One region of the Candidatus Symbiopectobacterium sp. NZEC127 genome, then DNA from elsewhere that is predicted to be linked to it. Evidence: riboswitches for the same ligand, from Rfam matches in the RefSeq annotation. Region 1 holds a riboswitch; each other region holds the start of a gene.
The links. Region 1 has a riboswitch for thiamine pyrophosphate ahead of thiM (hydroxyethylthiazole kinase). Riboswitches for the same ligand answer to the same signal wherever they lie in the genome.

Region 1 (2,200 bases):
CAGCGTCTCACGAATCGCGGCGACCGCTTCAGGCGCCAATAGCGGATCGCCGCTTTTCGCCAGCATCACCGTATCCAACACAATATAAGGTACGGCATAGCGTTGCAGGCGCTCGGCGACCGCTTCGACAATATCACTTTGCGCCAGCATGCCGATCTTCGCACTGTCGATACGCACATCGCTCAGCACGGAATCCAGTTGAGCCGCCACAAAATCAGGTTCAATACGATAAACCGACTGAACCCCCTGCGTATTCTGCGCCACCAGCGCAGTGATCACACTGGTGCCATAGGCGCTTAGGGCAGAAAACGTTTTCAGATCGGCCTGGATCCCTGCTCCACCGCTAGGATCGGTGCCTGCGATTGTTAACGCATTTATTCGGGGAACCTGCTCTTTCATAAGGTGCATGTCTGTGCCTCCTGGCGCAATAGCGCAAGCGCATCCAAAAACGCAGGCGTAAAACTGCCCGGCCCGTTGGCTTGCGCGGCGGCACGCTCCCCTGCCTGTGCCATTACGGCACAGGCTGTCGCAACCTGAGATAATCGGTCCGCACCGCGCGCACAGAATGCCGCAACGACGGCGGAGAGTGCGCACCCGGTACCCACCACGCGCGTCATCATCGGATGACCGCCCTTTACCGCCCAGACGCGCACACCGTCCGTGACGTAGTCCACCTCTCCCGTCACCGCCACCACCGTTGACCAACGCGCCGCCAGTTCGCGTGCGGCAGGGATGGCCGTGAAGGAAGCGTCCTGGCTATCAACGCCTCGGCCCTGCGAATTGACACCAGACAGCGCGATAATTTCCGAGGCATTGCCGCGAATCGCCGCCGGTTTGCAAGGCAGCAATTCGCGCACAAAATCGGTACGAAAGCGCAACCCGCCAACCGCGACGGGATCCAGCACCCAGGGCTTGTCCGCCTGGTTAGCGCTATGCACGGCGGCCAGCATCGCATCGGCACGCGTTGCTTCTAAGGTCCCCACGTTGATCAGAAGCGCATCGGCCAACGCGGCAAACTGTGCCGCCTCGCCCGGATCCACCACCATCGCAGGAGATGCACCGAGCGCCAGCAAGACATTGGCGGTAAAAGACTGGACCACATCGTTGGTCAGGCAATGGACTAACGGCGAAGCCGTTGAGAAATCGTGCAACGCTGCCGCCGCGTGGGCAGCAGAAAAATCGGTGGGCAGGTCGTTCATTATCACTCCCAACCGGCGTGTAAGAAGACGGTAGCCGATCGGAATACCGAGACTTCCCTACGCTGGCATTATCCAGATCAGGTGGTACGGGTATTTCTCAGCCTTCACAAAGAAGGGCACCCCGAGTCATCGCAACATCAATTTACTGTGTGACTGCCACAGCAAAACATATTCAGGATAATCATCAAACCACAGTGTGTAAATTGATTTGTATTCGCCTACCGTCAAAGGGCGGCTGCCTGACAGGGCATTCATTCGCCGCTGAATGAAAGGAACGCTAAACGGTACGGTTTTTCACTCGTTCCCCCCAGATCCCTTCGCCTGTGCGTATGCCACGCTGGCATTATATTCTTCCCTGTTACGCTTATACCCTTAAATAATTAGCGTTATGCGCAGGGAGAAAATGAGCGCGCCCCGATAAGTTGACACGGGTAAGGGATTAGGGATGTCAATGCCGCTAACAGACAACCCCGCTTAAGTATCGATTGATGAATTAATAAATAGCGGCAACCGCGAGGCGTTGCGTTATTAACCAGCTAACGATTAACGCTCCTGCTTTACCCACGCCGCCTGTTACGCATTTTTTTACATAAGGCGCTATAAAAAAATATTTCATGCCGACGTATCTGGTGTATATTGGAAAATCAAAAAATATCTTGTAAGCTAATAATGTCTCTTCTTTTTAAAGGAACACCATGATGAGTTTTGACGTGCTAAGTAATATTCGTTCTCTTCGCGCTCAGGCCCGAGATACCGATCTTGAAACCCTGGAAGAGCTGTTAAGCAAATTCACTGCAATTGTGGAAGAGCGCCGCGAAGAAGACAGCAAAATTCAGAAAGAGCAGGCAGAACGTTTGGCAAAACTGGATGCCATTCGTGCTCAGCTTCTTGAAGACGGTATTGATCCGGCTGAACTGCTGGAAAGCGTGAAATCCAAACCGGCCAAGACCAAACGCGATCCTCGTCCGGCGAAATATAAATATATTGATGAGAATGGCACC
Region 2 (2,200 bases), on a different contig from region 1:
ACGCCTGCCAGCAATGCGGCGGTGAACAGCCCCGGCCAGAGCCAGTGTGGGATCAGCGGCTGACGGCGCGTTGCCATGCCTGAATCCACTGCCCGCGCAGGTCCGCCACCTCTGGTGCGCTAAAGGACAGCGCTTTTTCCGGGCGCGCCAGAGACTGGAATCCTTCCGGCAGTGCCACGCCGGTGACCGGATACATCCAGTTGGTGGTTGGGATCAGGCTTTGGAACGTCGGGCTGAGGATAAACTGCATAAAGCGGTTTGCGAGTTCCGGCTGCTTGCTGGCGCTCAACTGCCCGGCAACCTCAACCTGCATATAGTGGCCTTCGCTGAACAGCGCCGCCGCGTAGTTCGTCTTTTTCTCTTCGATAATGTGATAGGCCGGAGAGGTGGTGTAGCTCAGCACCAGATCCGCCTCGCCCTTGAGGAACAGGCCATAAGCCTCACTCCACCCTTTGGTGACGGTAACGGTTTTACGTGCCAACTTTTGCCAGGCGTCGGGGGCCTTATCGCCATACACCTTTTGCATCCACAGCAGCAGGCCCAGCCCCGGCGTACTGGTGCGCGGGTCTTGATAAATCACCTTCAGCGGCTGATCGCTGTTGATCAGGGCATCAAGACTGGTCGGTGGATTTTTTAGCGTGTCTTTGTTGTAGACGAACGCGAAGTAGCCGTAATCATAAGGCAGGAACGTGGCATTGTTCCAACCGCCCGGCAGCGTTAACGCGTCGGTTTTTACGTTGTGTGCACTAAACAGCCCGGTATCCGATGCCGCTTTGAGCAGGTTGTTATCCAGCCCCAGCACAATATCTGCTTTGCTGTTTTTGCCTTCCATGCGCAAGCGGTTCAACAGGGCAACGCCATCTTCCAGCGCGACGAAATTCAATTCACACTCGCACTCTTTTTCGAAGGCTTTTTTAATTGCCGGGCCGGGGCCCCATTCAGACGCGAAGGAATCGTAGGTGTAAACGGTCAACGCAGGCTTGGCATTCGCGGCAGCGGAGCCGAGCATCAGGGCGGTGAGGCCGAAAACGGGAAGCAATAAACGGGATAATAGCGACTGTAACACTTTGCACTCCTGGGTAGATTAGGGTGGCAAAGGACTTTGAGGCAGGCGAATGCACTCTCAAATCCCTTCGCCGGTATTAACCGGATCAGGTTCGACGGGTATTTTCTCAGCATAAATACCGTGCGTTGACAAAGCGATATCGTCAACAAACGGCCTGCACCCCGTTGAGAACGTCATTATTGTAAAGGGTTTGTAGCATCAGGGAAAGTCGGCGTCGTGCTCCGGCGGCACAAACCAGGCGGATTTGAAGTCGAACCAGCCCAACATATTCATGCGCACGCCGCGCATGCTGCGCTGCCCCTGCAACTGTAACCAGTGGTGAAACAGCGGATGGATCTCACCGCTTTCAATCAGGCGCTGGCTGAAATCAGCGATAGAGAGCGTTTGAGCGCGCCAGCGCTGTACATCTTGTTGTAACGAATCACTCAGGCAGTGACGCAGCAGCGGTAACTCATACAGCAGGGCGAACAGCGAGAACTCCAGCGGCGGGTAGCAGTTGACGCTGCTCAGCCAGATGTCGCTTTGCGCTTCTCCCAGATACCATTGCTCGTAGTCGACTTTCTGTATATGCAACGTAACGCCCTGCTGCGCCAACAGATCATGCATGATCTCGCCAATGATGCGGTACTCGGGGTGCTCCTGATAAAACGTCAGCGTCACGTCCGTGAGTCCGGCGGGTTTGGGTTGCAGGTTGACAAGACGCTGGTGGTGCCAGCGTGGCAACAGGCTGTACGCCGGTGACCAGTCATAGCGGCGCGTATTGTCGGTCTGGCCGAGCAGGGCAATGGGGTGGAAAATCTGACTGATCCAGCGGCGTACCTCGCTGTTCGCGCCCTGCGCAGAGCGGGTATCAAACAGCAGGAAATAGCACCCTTCCTCCATGCGGCTTTCCAGCTCGTCGCGCGTGGTGGTGTCGCTGTGTACCTGAATGGATACCGGCAGCTCTTCGGAGGCGTCTGGCAGCACCCAGATATTGACCTCATCGATCAGCGCCCGGTAGCCGAAATAGTCATCAAAGGCTTTTATTTTCAACTGGCTGTCGCTGTTTTTCTCCACCGCGTAGGGGCCGGTGCCGACAGGGTGGCGCGCAAAATCGGCCTGTGCCTGCCAGTCGTGGGGCAGGATCATGGCATG
Region 3 (2,200 bases), on a different contig from region 1:
CTTGATTATCATGGCTGACCACCCACCATCCATGCTCATCACCTTTTAATGTTTGTTCCATATCTTTTCTATTGCTCCACAGACACTTCACTGGCATTTTAACTGTCAGGGATATGGCAGAATTTCATCGTCACCGATTGTTCTTTCTTATCAATGCACGGAGTCAACAATGTTAAACCAATTACAAAGTCTGACTGAGTACGTTGGTGGCAATAATGCGTTAATCGACCAATGGCTACAAGCGCGCAAGCAACTTCTGGTTGCCTATTACCATCTGGTCGGCATTAAGCCAAACAAAGATAAACACACCCCGCTCGATGAGCAGGCCTTGGATGATTTTTGCCACAACCTTGTGGACTATCTTTCCGCCTGCCATTTCCATGTTTATGAGCGCATCCTGCAAGAGGCGGTTGTACTGAGCGATCAAAAGCTGGCGCAAACGCACCGTCTGGCGCTGGCGTTGCAGGCCAACACCCAATTCATTATGGATTTCTACGACAGCAGTCTGGCGACCGCCATCGATCACGACAACTGCATTGAGTTTCAGCAAGCGCTGTCGAGCGTCGGCGAAGCCATGGCGGAACGCTTTGCACTGGAAGATCGCCTGATTCGTCTGGCGATTGATAAAGAATAACGCCATCGCCCCACCTTACATTTTGACAGTGTCTCTCAGACGTCCTAAAGTGTTAGCGTTTTATTAACCTCATGGTAATGGGGTTATTGCTTGGTAAACAGCCTCTGAGCTGACTATCGGGCGTATCTTGTCGGAGTGCCTAGCGTGTTTATGTGATACATAAACCGCAGGCTGAGACCGTTTATTCGGGATCCGCGGAACCTGATCAGGTTAAAACCTGCGAAGGGAACAAGAGTAATCCACTCTGTTTTGTCACCGTTGTCATCGCCATGTTGTTACCGGCATAGCGCGTAAAATCGGGGCCAAAGCAACCATAATTACTCCCTGCGAGCTCCAGACAAGCATTTTTCCTTAACCATAATCAGGAACATGCTATGTCTCAATCACCCGCTACAACGCCTAAAACCCCGTCTGGCCGTCGCGAAAAGCGCGAAGCAGCCGAGGCATTTATTCATAATCTGCGCGGCACTGCCTTTCCTAACTCCACGCGCATCTACCTTGCCGGGTCGCGCAGCGATATCCGCGTGCCGATGCGGGAAATCGCCCTCAGCCCAACGCTGGTGGGTGGTGGCAAAGATAACCCTCACTATGAACCTAACGAAGCCGTGCCGGTGTATGACACCGCGGGGCCGTATGGCGATCCCGATGCGCGGCCGGACGTGCGTACTGGGCTGGCGAAACTGCGTGCTGACTGGATTGCAGAACGTAGCGATACCGAGCCGCTCTCCGGCGTCAGCTCCCGTTTTACCCAGCAGCGACTGGCGGATGCCGGGTTGGATCACCTGCGCTTTGAACAGTTGCCGCAGCCCAAACGCGCTCAGTCGGGCAAATGCGTCACGCAATTGCACTATGCGCGCCAAGGGATCGTCACGCCGGAAATGGAGTTTATCGCCATCCGCGAAAACATGGGACGCGAGCGCATTCGCAGCGAAGTGCTGCGCCACCAGCATCCGGGGCAAAGCTTTGGCGCGATCCTGCCGGACAACATCACCCCGGAATTTGTGCGTCAGGAAGTCGCCGCAGGCCGTGCCATCATCCCGTCCAACATCAATCACCCTGAATCTGAACCGATGATTATCGGGCGCAATTTTCTGGTCAAGGTGAACGCCAATATCGGCAACTCGGCGGTCACCTCGTCTATCGAGGAAGAGGTGGAAAAGCTGGTCTGGTCCACGCTGTGGGGGGCCGATACGGTGATGGATCTCTCCACTGGACGCTATATTCACGAAACCCGTGAATGGATCCTGCGCAACAGCCCGGTGCCGATTGGCACCGTTCCTATTTATCAGGCGCTGGAGAAGGTCAACGGCATAGCGGAAAACCTCACGTGGGAAATGTTCCGCGATACGCTGCTTGAGCAAGCAGAGCAAGGGGTTGATTACTTCACCATTCATGCGGGTGTGCTGCTGCGCTATGTGCCGATGACCGCACAGCGTCTGACCGGCATTGTATCGCGCGGCGGCTCCATCATGGCGAAGTGGTGCCTGTCGCATCATCAGGAGAATTTCCTCTACGTCCACTTCCGTGAAATCTGTGAGATTTGTGCCGCCTACGACGTTGCCCTGT

Region 2: linked by a shared signal. The riboswitch ahead of thiB (thiamine ABC transporter substrate binding subunit) and the one ahead of thiM (hydroxyethylthiazole kinase) in region 1 are both predicted to bind thiamine pyrophosphate.
Region 3: linked by a shared signal. The riboswitch ahead of thiC (phosphomethylpyrimidine synthase ThiC) and the one ahead of thiM (hydroxyethylthiazole kinase) in region 1 are both predicted to bind thiamine pyrophosphate.

What each region holds. Positions count from the first base shown of each region.
Region 1 covers NZ_JAGFPG010000001.1:2,111,270-2,113,469, forward strand. The annotation lists gene thiD (bifunctional hydroxymethylpyrimidine kinase/phosphomethylpyrimidine kinase) at 1-399, opposite strand, end outside; gene thiM (hydroxyethylthiazole kinase) at 396-1,199, opposite strand; TPP riboswitch at 1,237-1,333, opposite strand; gene J5069_RS09685 (H-NS family nucleoid-associated regulatory protein) at 1,895-2,200, shown strand, end outside.
Region 2 covers NZ_JAGFPG010000003.1:234,252-236,451, forward strand. The annotation lists gene thiP (thiamine/thiamine pyrophosphate ABC transporter permease ThiP) at 1-77, opposite strand, end outside; gene thiB (thiamine ABC transporter substrate binding subunit) at 53-1,066, opposite strand; TPP riboswitch at 1,111-1,240, opposite strand; gene sgrR (HTH-type transcriptional regulator SgrR) at 1,265-2,200, opposite strand, start outside.
Region 3 covers NZ_JAGFPG010000011.1:7,914-10,113, forward strand. The annotation lists gene nudC (NAD(+) diphosphatase) at 1-61, opposite strand, end outside; gene rsd (sigma D regulator) at 170-634, shown strand; TPP riboswitch at 756-879, shown strand; gene thiC (phosphomethylpyrimidine synthase ThiC) at 1,009-2,200, shown strand, end outside.